2 regions of the Massilia putida genome follow, and region 2 is predicted to be linked to the other one. Evidence: riboswitches for the same ligand, from Rfam matches in the RefSeq annotation. Region 2 holds a riboswitch; the other holds the start of a gene.
What was found. A riboswitch is a leader RNA that binds a small molecule or an ion and turns the genes downstream of it on or off. The one in region 2 is predicted to bind cobalamin.
Positions count from the first base shown of each region.

Region 1: another riboswitch for cobalamin. It lies ahead of BVG12_RS28015 (TonB-dependent receptor); the one in region 2 lies ahead of BVG12_RS23415 (TonB-dependent receptor domain-containing protein).

Region 1 is NZ_CP019038.1:5,789,523-5,795,335, forward strand. It holds gene BVG12_RS28010 (M1 family metallopeptidase) at 1-1,137, opposite strand, end outside; cobalamin riboswitch at 1,184-1,408, shown strand; gene BVG12_RS28015 (TonB-dependent receptor) at 1,478-3,460, shown strand; gene BVG12_RS28020 (thiol:disulfide interchange protein DsbA/DsbL) at 3,681-4,343, shown strand; gene BVG12_RS28025 (hypothetical protein) at 4,386-4,718, shown strand; gene BVG12_RS28030 (thiol:disulfide interchange protein DsbA/DsbL) at 4,769-5,437, shown strand; gene BVG12_RS28035 (ATP-binding protein) at 5,444-5,813, opposite strand, start outside.
Region 2 is NZ_CP019038.1:4,761,863-4,767,675, reverse strand. It holds gene cobT (nicotinate-nucleotide--dimethylbenzimidazole phosphoribosyltransferase) at 1-793, shown strand, start outside; gene BVG12_RS23425 (adenosylcobinamide-GDP ribazoletransferase) at 793-1,578, shown strand; gene BVG12_RS23420 (histidine phosphatase family protein) at 1,575-2,108, shown strand; cobalamin riboswitch at 2,103-2,336, shown strand; gene BVG12_RS23415 (TonB-dependent receptor domain-containing protein) at 2,405-4,246, shown strand; gene BVG12_RS23410 (FecCD family ABC transporter permease) at 4,267-5,289, shown strand; gene BVG12_RS23405 (ABC transporter ATP-binding protein) at 5,289-5,813, shown strand, end outside.

The DNA.
Region 1 (5,813 bases), 1.0 Mb from region 2:
TTCGGCCGTGAAGAACGTCGGGTATTCCATGCCGCCCGCTTCCTCCGCGTTGTAGGGCGGGATCACGACGGTCAGCGTCTTGTACGGGTAGGGGCCCAGCGTGTTCGAGAAATACGTCAGCGATTCCTTCGCCGTCTTCAGCGCGGGCGCCGCGCTGGCGGCGAATTCGGGCGGGTACAGCACCGTCACCGTCACGGGCGGGCTGCCCGGGCCGGTCCACGTGTCGACGAGGGGCTTCGCCGTCTGGCTGTCGGCGGTCCAGGCGAAGTCGTGGACGTCGCCCTGCACGAAGCGCCACGTGCGCAGGCCGCCCTTGTCGACGGGGGCGCCTTGCGGCTCGCCCGTCGCGCCCACCGTGTAGCCGCGCGGGACGGTCAACTTGACGTCGTAGCTGCCGAAGTCCGCGTAGAACTCGGAATTCATGTGGAATTCGTGCACGTTCCAGCGCGGCGCTTGTGCCCCGCGTTCGCCCGGCAGTTCCAGCACGCCGATCTTGGGGAACCATTGGGCGACGAGGTGGAAGGTGCCGAAGTATCCCGTGCGCGCGACGACGCGCGGCAGCTGCGTGAGGAAGTCGATGTCGAACGTGGTCGATTGGCCCGGCGCGACGGCCTGCGGCAGGTCGAAACGCACCACCGTGTGGTCCGTCGCGGGGCCGTTGTCGGGATGGACGAAGGTCCACGGCACATTCGCGCCGCCCTGTGCGACGCGGCTCAGGGCGATGTGGCCCCATGCGTCCTTGATGTCGACGCCGGAGCGGAAGGTGCCGTCGCGCTCGCGCCGCTCCGTGAAGAACGTGCTGCCCGCGCTCTCGAACGCATTCATGTACAGGTGCAGGTAGACGCTCTTCACGGCGACCTTGCTGCGGTTGCGCCATGTGAGCCGTTCGCGGCCCGCGACCGTGTGCTTGACGGGATCGAGCGTGGCGTCGATGTCGTAATGGACGACGCGGTCGGACAAGGTCGGCTCGCGGCCCGTGCGCGGGCCGCCCCAGGCGTCCGGGCTGCTGGGCACGCGCACGGCGGCGGCGTCGGGTGCGGCGAGGGCGATGCCGTCGGACGCCGGCGCGGCGCGCACTGTGCCCGTCAGCAGCAGGGCGGCGGCGATGGCGAAGCGGACACTGAAACGAGGATGCATGCGAGCCCCCTGGCGTGGCTGTAATTTTTGTGCCCACACTATACAGGTTATAATCCCCAGGTTTGGTGCCCGCACGCGCGTCTGCGCGTGCAGTTAAACGGGAAACACGAAGCGCGCGCCTCCGGCGGGTCGCCAACGTGTGCTGCCCCCGCAACGGTAAACAAGCGTCGCCGCATCGGCGACAGGCCGCCCCGATAACCACTGTGCTTGCATAGGAAGGTGGGACGGTCCGTCTTGGAGCCCGGAGACCGGCCAGACAGGGGAAGCCGGTGTCAAACCGCGCTTTTGTGTACGCCGGCGTGCGGGGACGCTTGCCGGCCAAACGAAGATTGAACATCCAATGAATTCTGCCGCCTCCACCCGCGGCGCGCCGGCCGTCAAGCCGATCGCGCTGGCCTGCGCCGTATCCCTGTCCCTGTTTGCCGGCGCCGTTCGCGCCCAGGACGACATCCCGTCGACCGTCGTCATCACCGGTTCCCGTTTTCCCAGTGTCGAAAGCCTGCGTCCGATCGGCGCCACCGTCATCACCCAGGACGACATCCGCCGCGCCGGCGTCAATGACGTGAACAGCGCGATCCGCAAGGTCGGCGGCGTGTTCGGCCGCCAGAGCCTCGATTCGTCGCCCGACTTCGCGCTCGACCTGCGCGGCTTCGGCACCAACAGCGCGCAGAACATGGTGATCATGGTCGACGGCGTGCGCCTGAACGAGAACGAGCTGGCGAACACCGTACTGTCGACGATCCCGATCGACACGGTCGAGCGCATCGAGATCACCCGCGGCGGCGCCAGCGTGCTGTACGGCGAAGGCGCGACCGGAGGCGTCATCCAGATCACCACGCGCCGCGCCGTCGCCGCCGGCATGCACGGTTCCGTGTTTGCGGAAGGCGGTTCGTTCCACGAGCACGACGTGCGTGCGCAGCTGTCGCAGACCGCTGGCGACATCAGTGCCGACATCGCCGTCGCGCGCCAGGGCAGCAACAACTACCGCCGGAACAGCGACTTCGACCAGACGACGGCCTCGCTCAACCTGCAGACCCGCTTCACGGGCGGGCGCGCCGGCATCCACGTCGAGAGCGCGCGCCAGGAGACGCGCCTTCCCGGTTCGCTCACGCTGGCGCAGTTCGACGCCGACCCGCGCCAGGCCTCGACCCCGCAGGACTTCGGCTCGCTGAACACCGACCGCGCGAACGTCTTCGCCGAGTACCGCCTGGGCGCGGTCGACCTGGCGGCCGACCTGTCGCACCGCGAGCGCAACCTGCGGTCGAACTACCTGTCCTTCGGCTCGGCCAATGCGTACGACGGCCGCCAGGACCAGTTCTCGCCGCGTGCCCGCTGGCTGTCCGACGTCGGCGGCATGCTCAACGAACTGGTGGGCGGCCTGGACGTCACGCGCTGGAAGCGCAAGACGACGGCATCGTACTCGAACGCCGATGCGAGCCAGTCGTCGAAAGCGGTATACCTGCGCGACGAGCTGCGCTTCGATCCGGCCCACGACGGCCGCGTCGCCCTCGGCGCGCGCCACGAGAACTTCGACAAGGACGTCGTGGACGCCGTGGCCCACGTCGCGCCGGAAGACCGCTCGCAATCGCAGAACGCGTGGGAAGCGCAGGCCAGCTACCGCGTCCATCCGCTCGTCGAGGTGTTCGCCAAGGCGGGACAGAGCTACCGTGTGGCGAACGTGGACGAGAACGGCTACCGCACCAGCATCGACATCCTGAAGGCGCAGACGTCGCACGACCTGGAATTCGGCACGACCTTGCGCCACGCGCCGGGCGACGACAGCCGTACGTTGACGGCGCGCGTGTTCCGTCATCGCCTGAACAACGAGATCTTCTTCGATCCGACCGCGAACGGCGGCTGGGGTGCGAACACGAACCTCGACCCGACCGAGCGCAAGGGCTTCGAGATCGATGCCGAAGCGCAGCTGGCGGCCGGCTGGCGGGCGGCAGCGCACGTGCAGCACGTGCTGGCCCGCTTCACGGACGGCCCGAACACCGGCCGCGAACTGGTGCTGGTGCCGAAGAACGTGGTGACCGCGCGCCTGGCCTGGGCACCGGGCAATGGCCAGTCGGCCGACGTGGGCGCGCAATGGGTCGACAGCCAGCGCTACGGCAACGACTTCAGCAACAGCTGCGGCGCGCGCATGCCGTCCTACACGACGCTCGACGCGCGTTACGCCGTCAAGTTCGGCGCGTGGGAAGTCGCCGCGACGGGGCTGAACCTGGCGGACCGCCACTACTTCAGCAATGCGTTCGGCTGCAAATCGGGCATCTATCCGAGCGATGGGCGCCAGCTGAAACTGTCGGCACGGTACGACTTTTAAGTCGCAGCTCGCTCCGCCGTCACCGCCGCGAAAGCGGGGATCCATACTGAACAGATCGAAGTGGCTCAGCATGGATGCCCGCTTGCGCGGGAATGACGTGTCAGCGGCATCTGTTGGTTACGACGGTAGCCAATTGCAATAAATAAGCCAGGGCTAAGGCTGGCGAACGAAAAAGTGGTAATCTCGCGATCGTTCGCTTAACCAATCTAGAAGGAAAATTATGCGTTCCCTGCGTTTTGCCCTGCTCGCTACCGCGCTTGCCGCCAGCACCGCTTTCGCTTCGCCGACCGACCCGAAGAGCGGCGTCGAGTACGTGACGCTCGCTCAGCCGCAGCCGGTGCAGGCCACGGGCAAGAAGGTCGAGGTGATCGAGTTCTTCATGTACCACTGCCCGCACTGCAACGCGCTGGAACCGCAGCTCGAACAGTGGGTCAAAAAACAGGGCGGCAACATCCAGTTCAAGCGCGTCCACCTGCCGTTCTCCGGCCCCAACGATCCGGAAGCGCACCTGTACCTCACGCTGGAAGCGATGGGCAAGGCCGAGGAATTCCAGAGCAAGGTGTTCAAGGCCTGGCACGTGGATCACCAGCGCCTGAACACGGACGCCGCGATCATCGATTGGGTGGCCAAGAACGGAATCGACCGCAACAAGTTCCTGGAAGTGTGGAACTCGTTCGGCGTGATGACCAAGCTGCACCGCCTGCCGCAGATCACGACCGATTACAAGGTCGACGGCGTGCCGACCGTCATCATCGACGGCAAGTACCAGACGTCGCCTTCGATCGTCTACAATTCGGTCAAGACCACCAGCGAGCCCGTGTTGTTCCAGGCGACCTTGCAGGTGATGGACGCCCTGGTGGCGAAAGCGGCGAAGTCGAAATAACGCGACATAACGCGAAATCAGCAAAGGTAGAGAAACAGCGCAATGAGTGATGTCGAAGGCAAGATCCTGAGGATGTACGACAAGTCCAAGCCGGACGAGGAACATCTGTTCGACACGAGCAACTGGAACCATCTGGCCTGGTGCCTCGTGGTCGTGCTCGCGGGCCTGGCCTTCTGGCTCGCCATTGCGCTGGTCAATGCCGAAAACCAGCGCAACGCGCTGACGACGAAACAGTGCGTCGATCCCGTGTTCAAAGGCGAGATCGACCAGCGATGCCTGTTGACCGTGCACTCGCGCGAGCACTGGTGGCAGCACCTGTGGTACGGGATGACTCACGTGAAGCCGGAAGCGCCGCCGCCGGTCGGACGTCGATAATTCCTTGCGGAAATGGTAATCTTCAGGCTTTCATGACCTGAAGGATTGCCATGCAGCTCCTGCGTGCCGCCGGCCTCGGCCTGTTGCTGTCCCTGACCGCCTCCCTTGCATCCGCGTCGCCCGCCGTCCCGCAGAACGGCGTCGACTACGCCACGCTCGCCCAGCCGCAGTCCGTACAGGCGAACGGCAAGAAGGTCGAGGTGATCGAGTTCTTCATGTATCACTGCCCGGTGTGCAATGCGCTGGAGCCCTTGTTCGAAGACTGGATCCGGAAACAGGGCGACCGTATCACGGTGCGCCGCATCCACATCCCGTCGACGGGCCCGGCCGATCCGGAAGCGCATCTGTACCTGACGCTGGAAGCGCTGGGTCGGCTCGGCGACATGCACGAAAAAGTATTCAAGGCCGTGCACGTGGACCATATTCGCCTGAACAAGGACGACGCCATCATCGATTGGGTGGCGAAGAACGGCATCGACCGCGCGCAGTTCCTGGACGCGTGGCATTCGTTCGGCGTGACGACGCGCCTGCGCCAGCTGCGCCAGGTCACGGCCAGTTACCAGGTCGAGTCCGCGCCCACGCTGGTCGTCGGCGGGCGCTTCCTGACGAATCCCGGGCTGCTGTCGAACCAGATGCAGGGGCTCGATCGCGAGGCCGTGTTCAAGGCCACGCTGAACGTGGCCGACAAGCTCGTCGACAAGGCGGCGCAACCGAAGTAAGCTCGTTCAACTCGCCAGCACGCCGTCCGGCACGCTGATCACGAAGCGGGCGCCGCCCAGCGTCGACTGCTCGACCTTCAACTGCCCCCCGTGCAGCGTGACCGCCTTGTGCGCGATCGACAGGCCGAGGCCGAAGCCGCCGGTGGCGCGGTCGCGGCTGCGGTCGAGGCGGTAGAACGGCTCGAAGATGCGTTCCCGTTCCTCTTCGGGGATGCCGGGGCCGTCGTCCTCGACGGCGATCTCGATGCGGCAATCGTCGCGCCGCACGCGCAGCGCGACCTCGTGCGCCGCGTACTTCTGCGCATTCCGCAAAAGATTGCCGATGGCGCGGCCCAGCAGGCGGCGGTCGGCGTCCATGCTGCCAAGGCGCTCGCCC
Region 2 (5,813 bases):
GCAGATGGTCGAAAACTTCCTGGCCCAGGGCGCCGCCATCAATGTGTTCGCGCGCCAGAACGATATCGATCTGCATGTGGTGGATGCCGGCGTCAATCACGATTTCGGCGTCCGCGCGGGTCTCATCGACCGCAAGGTGGCGTACGGCACGCGCAACTTCGCGCTCGAGCCGGCGATGACGCCCGAGCAGTGCGCGGCCGCGCTGGAACACGGCGCCGCCCTCGCGGCCAACCTGCCCGGCAACGTCGTCGGCTTCGGCGAGATGGGCATCGGGAACACGACGGCGGCAGCAAGCCTGATGCACAAGCTGACCGGCATCCCCGTCGCCGAGTGCGTCGGCGCCGGCACGGGCCTGTCGCCGGAAGGCGTACTGCGCAAACGGCGCGTGATCGAAGCAGCCGCGCTGCACCACGCCGGCGTCGACGATACCCTTGCGGTGCTGGCCACGTTCGGCGGCTTCGAGATCGCGATGATGGCCGGCGCCATGCTCAAGGCGGCCGCGCTGCGCAAGGTGCTGCTGATCGACGGATTCATCGTGACGAGCGCCCTGCTGGTGGCGGTGGGTATCGAGCCCGCGATTCTGGATTACTGCGTGTTCGCGCACTGTTCCGACGAATCCGGTCACCGCCGCATGCTCGACGCGCTCGGCGCCGAGCCGCTGCTGCAGCTGAATCTGCGCCTGGGCGAAGGCACGGGCGCCGCGCTGGCCCTGCCGCTGCTGCACGCGGCCGTAAACTTCCTGAACGAGATGGCCACGTTCGAGTCGGCCAGCGTCAGCGAAAAGTCGGCTTGATGCATCAAATCAGACTGTTCTTCATCGCCCTGCAGTTCTTCACGCGGCTGCCGGTCCCGGCCTGGGTCGGCTTCGAAGCCAGCTGGCTGCAGCACGCGTCGCGCTACTTCCCGCTCGTTGGCTGCGTGGTCGCGGCGATCGCGGCCGGCATCTATTACGCGGCCGCGCACGTACTGCCCGCGCCCATGGCGGCGGTGTTGTCGACCGCGACGTCGATCTATATCACGGGCGCCTTTCACGAAGACGGCTTTGCCGACACGTGCGACGGCCTGGGCGGCGGCATGACGAAGGAGCGGGCGCTCGAGATCATGAAGGATTCGCGCGTCGGTGCCTACGGCGCGATCGGCATCGTATGCATGCTCGCGACCAAGCTGTCCGCGCTGGCGCTGCTGCCGCCGCGCGTGGCCGTGGCTGCGCTGTTCGTCGCGCATCCTGTCTCGCGTCTCGCCGCGACGGCGCTGATCTGGAAACTGGACTATGTGCGCGGCGAGGGCAAGGCCAAGCCGCTGGCGCAGCAGATGACGAATCACGAATTCGCGATCGCGGCGCTCACGTGCGCGGTGCCGGCCGCGTGCATGCTCGCCGCCGGCTGGATCACCCCGGCCGCGATGCTGGCCGCGGTGCTTGCGTCGACAGCCGCCGCGCTGTGGCTGGGCCGCCTCTTCGTGCGCCGCCTCGGCGGCTACACGGGCGACTGCCTCGGCGCCGTGCAGCAACTGGCGGAAGCGCTGGCCTACGTCGCCGTGCTCGCCACGCTCGGCCACGCCGCCTGGACTGCGGCATGACGCTGTACCTGGTGCGCCATCCGCGACCGGACGTGGCACCTGGCCTGTGTTATGGCGCCAGCGACGTCCCGGTGCCTGACGCGGAACTCGCCCGCGTGCACGCGGCGCTGGCGAAGCAAGACATACCTCACCTGCCCGTCTACGCAAGCCCGTTGCAACGCTGTGCCCTGCTGGCCGAACGCCTGGCCCCGGGCCGCGTGACGCTCGATGCGCGCCTGGCCGAGATGGATTTCGGCGCGTGGGAACTGCGTCCGTGGTCCGCGATCCCGCGCAGCGACGTCGACGCCTGGGCCGCCGATCTCCTCCACTACCGCCCCGGCGGCGCGGAGAACGTGCTCGACGTCGCGCGCCGCGTGCAGTCGTTCGTCGACGACCTGCGGCAACCGTCCGCGCTGATCGTCTGCCACGCCGGCACCATCCGCCTGCTGACAGCGCTGCACGACGGGACGCCGCTCGAACAGGCCGCGCTGCAGGCGGCGCAGACGCCGCATCGCATCGACTACGGGCAACTCGTCGTGCTGGGCGTATAATGTCTGCGTTTTGGTGCTCGCGCCCGTCTCTCGGGCGCAGTTAAACGGGAAACACGAAGCGCTTTACGAACAAGCGCCAACGTGTGCTGCCCCCGCAACGGTAAGCAAGTGCCGCCCGCGTTCGACGCACGCGCGGCAACCGTCTCCACATACCACTGTGCATCCGCATGGGAAGGTCGGACGGCCATACTTGCCAGCCCGGATACCGGCCAAAAGGTGGAAGCGCGCGATTCGTCACGCGCTTCTGTTCACCTGGCTGACGGGGACGTCGGCCGGTTGCCCATTACGAACACATCATGTCAGTTTCCGTTTCCCGGCAGGCCGCCGCGCTTTCGCTCGTCCTTGCCGCTTCCACTTCCGTCCACGCCGCCCCCGTTCCCGATACCGTGGTCGTCACCGCCAACCGCACGCCGCAACGCGCCGATGAGGTAATCCCCGACACCGTCGTCATCAGCAGCGAGGAAATCGCCCGCGCCGGCGCGGGTTCCGTCGCCGACGTGCTGCGCCGCCAGCGCGGCATCGAAATCGCACGCAACGGCGGCGCCGGCACCAACACCTCCGTCTTCCTGCGCGGCGCCAACAGCAATCAGGTCGTCGTGCTCGTCGACGGCGTGCGCATCGGTTCCGCGACCACCGGCGCGGCCGCCTGGAACGCGATTCCGCTGTCGTCCGTCGACCACATCGAGATCGTCTACGGTCCCCTGAGCTCCCTGTACGGCGCGGACGCCATCGGCGGCGTCGTGCAGATCTTCACGAAAAAGAGCGCAGGCCGTCCCGCCTTCAGCGCCGGCGCGGGCGGCGGCACGTATGGCACGAACCAGTACGACGCCAGCGTGCGCGGCTCGACGGGCGGTGAGCACAGCGTGACGTATGCGCTTTCCGGTGCGCACGAAGAATCGGACGGCTTCTCGGCCACGCGTCCCGGCGCGTTCGGCTACAACGGCGACGACGACGGCTACACGCGCAACAGCGTCAATGGCCGCGTCGCGCTGCGCCTGGCGGAGGGCCACGAGATCGGGGCGCAATTCCTGCAGAGCCGGTTGAATGCGCAATACGACAACGGCAGCTCGGCCTTCGACGCCCACAACATCCAGGAAGTCGACAGCTATGCCGTGTTCCTGAACGACCGCATCCTCCCCATGTGGCGCAGCAGCGTCCAGGTGGCGCGCTCGGAAGATAAACTGGGGAGCTTCACGAGCACGGCGCCGTCCGGCAACGCCCAGCTAAACACGCGCCAGGACGAGTTCACGTGGCAGAACACGTTCGACCTGAACGGCGACACGCTGCAGGTGCTGGCCGGCCACCGCAAGGAGCAGGTCCTGTCCAGCTCCGTCAAGGAGGTCAACCGCACGCGCATCACGAATGCCGTCGCGGCCGCGTACGACCTGCGCCGCGGCAGCCACCTGCTGGACATCAGCGCGCGCAACGACCGTTCCGAATACGGGTCGAAGACGACGGGCGCCGCCGGCTACGGCTACGAGTTCACGAAGGACCTGCGCGCCACGGCCAGCTTCGGTACGAGCTTCCGCGCGCCCACGTTCAACGAACTGTTCTATCCGGGCTACGGGCTGGTATCGAATCAGCCGGAACGGGGCCGCAACGCGGAAGCGGGCGTGCAGTATCGCGTGGCCGGCGTCGACCTGCAGGCGAATTACTACCGCAACCGCCTGACCGACATGATCGTGACCGTCACCCCATGCCCGACCCGCACCGGCAGCTGCGCCTATAACGTCAATCACGCGCTGCTGGAGGGCTTGACCCTGGCCGCGGACACGCGCCTCGGCAACCTCGATCTGCGCGCCAGCGCCGACCTGCAGGATCCGCGCGACGAGACGACGGGCAAGCAGCTGGCCCGCCGCGCGCGCCGCCATGCCAGCGTCACTGCCGACTACAACCTGGGCCAGGTGGACGCCGGCGTCGAGCTGCAGGCGTCCGGCCGCCGCTTCGACGACGCCGCGAACAAGAACGTCCTTGGCGGCTACGGTTTGCTGAACCTGTACACTACCTGGCACATGACGCGCGACTGGTCGCTGCTGGTCCGCGTCGACAACGCGGCCGACAAGCACTACGAGCTGGCGCGCAACTACGGCACGGCCGGGCGCACCTGGTTCGCGGGCATCCGCTACGGTCTCCGCTAAACACCATGTACCGACGAGCCATGCAACCTGTTCCACCGCCCCTGCGCCAGCGCGCCGTTCCGATCATCGCAGCGCTGCTGTGCGTTGCGATCGCCTGCCTGCTCATCGCCGGCATGACCGGATCGATCGCCGTCGCGCCGTCCGACCTGCCGGACGCGGTGGCGCAGGTGCTGCGCGGTCGGCCGGAATCGCTGGCCGCATCGCTCGTCGAGCTGCGCGCCGGCCGCGCGCTGATGGCCTTCGTCACCGGCGGCGCGCTCGCGCTGGCCGGCGTCATGATGCAGGCGCTGCTGCGCAATCCGCTGGCCGATCCGTACGTGCTCGGCATCTCGGCCGGCGCGTCGGTCGGCGCGCTGTTCGCGCTGTTGATGATGTGCGCGGCCGCCACCGTCGACGTCGCGGCGATGGGCGGCGCGGTAACGGTCGCGCTGCTGCTGTATGTGCTGGCGCGGCGCGACATGCGCAGTGGCGCCGCGGCGGAAGGCGGCACGTCGATGCTGCTGCTGACCGGCGTGATCATGGCGTCGGCCAGCATGGCGCTCGTCACGCTGATGCTGTCGATCGCGCCGGAAGGCCGGCTGCGCAGCATGGTGTTCTGGATGATCGGCGACCTGGCCGGCGCGCCGCTGCGCATCCTGCCCTGGCTCGTGCTGGGCGCGGCGCTCGCGTACGCGCTGCGCAGTGCGCGCGCCATGAACATGCTCGCGCTGCATGCGGAAGCCGCCGCCACGCTGGGCGTGCGCGTCGGCGCCGTGCGCAAGGGTCTGTTCTTCGTGTCGGCCGTGCTGACGGCCAGCGCCGTGACGAGCGGCGGGGCCATCGGCTTCGTCGGCCTGATCGTGCCGCACGCCTGCCGCTTCGCGTTCGGCCCGGACCACCGCGTGCTGGTGCCGGCCGCCGTGCTGGGCGGCGGCAGCCTGCTCGTGCTGTGCGATACCGTCGCGCGCACCGTGGTCGCGCCGACGCAGCTGCCCGTCGGCGCCATCACGGCGCTGATCGGCGCGCCCGTCTTCCTTTATCAGCTGCACCGCCTGCACAAATGATGATCGCGACCCGACAATTGGCACTGCGGGCCGGCGGGTGCACGCTGGTGCGTGATCTCGACTGGATCGTAAAAGCCGGCGAATGCTGGTCGATCATCGGCCGCAACGGCGCCGGCAAGAGCACGCTGCTGCGCACCGTGGCCGGCCTGCGCGCACCCGACGCCGGCACCGTCGAGCTGCACGGACGGCAGCTAGGAGATTGGCCGCTGGAAGCGCTGGCGCGCGAACGGGCTTACCTGCCGCAGGCGCGCAGCGACGCCTTCGCCTACAGCGTGATGGAGACCGTGCTGTCGGCGCGCCACCCGTACCACGCGAACCATTACTGGGAACAGAGCGACGACCATCGCGCGGCGACAGCGTCACTGGCCGCGATGGAAGTCGACCACCTCGCCGGGCGCGACGTGCGCACCTTGTCCGGCGGCGAGCGCCAGCGCGTGGCCATCGCCGCGCTGCTGGCCCAGGACACGCCGTTGCTGCTGCTCGACGAACCGGCCAATGCGCTCGACCTGGCGCACCAGGTGCGC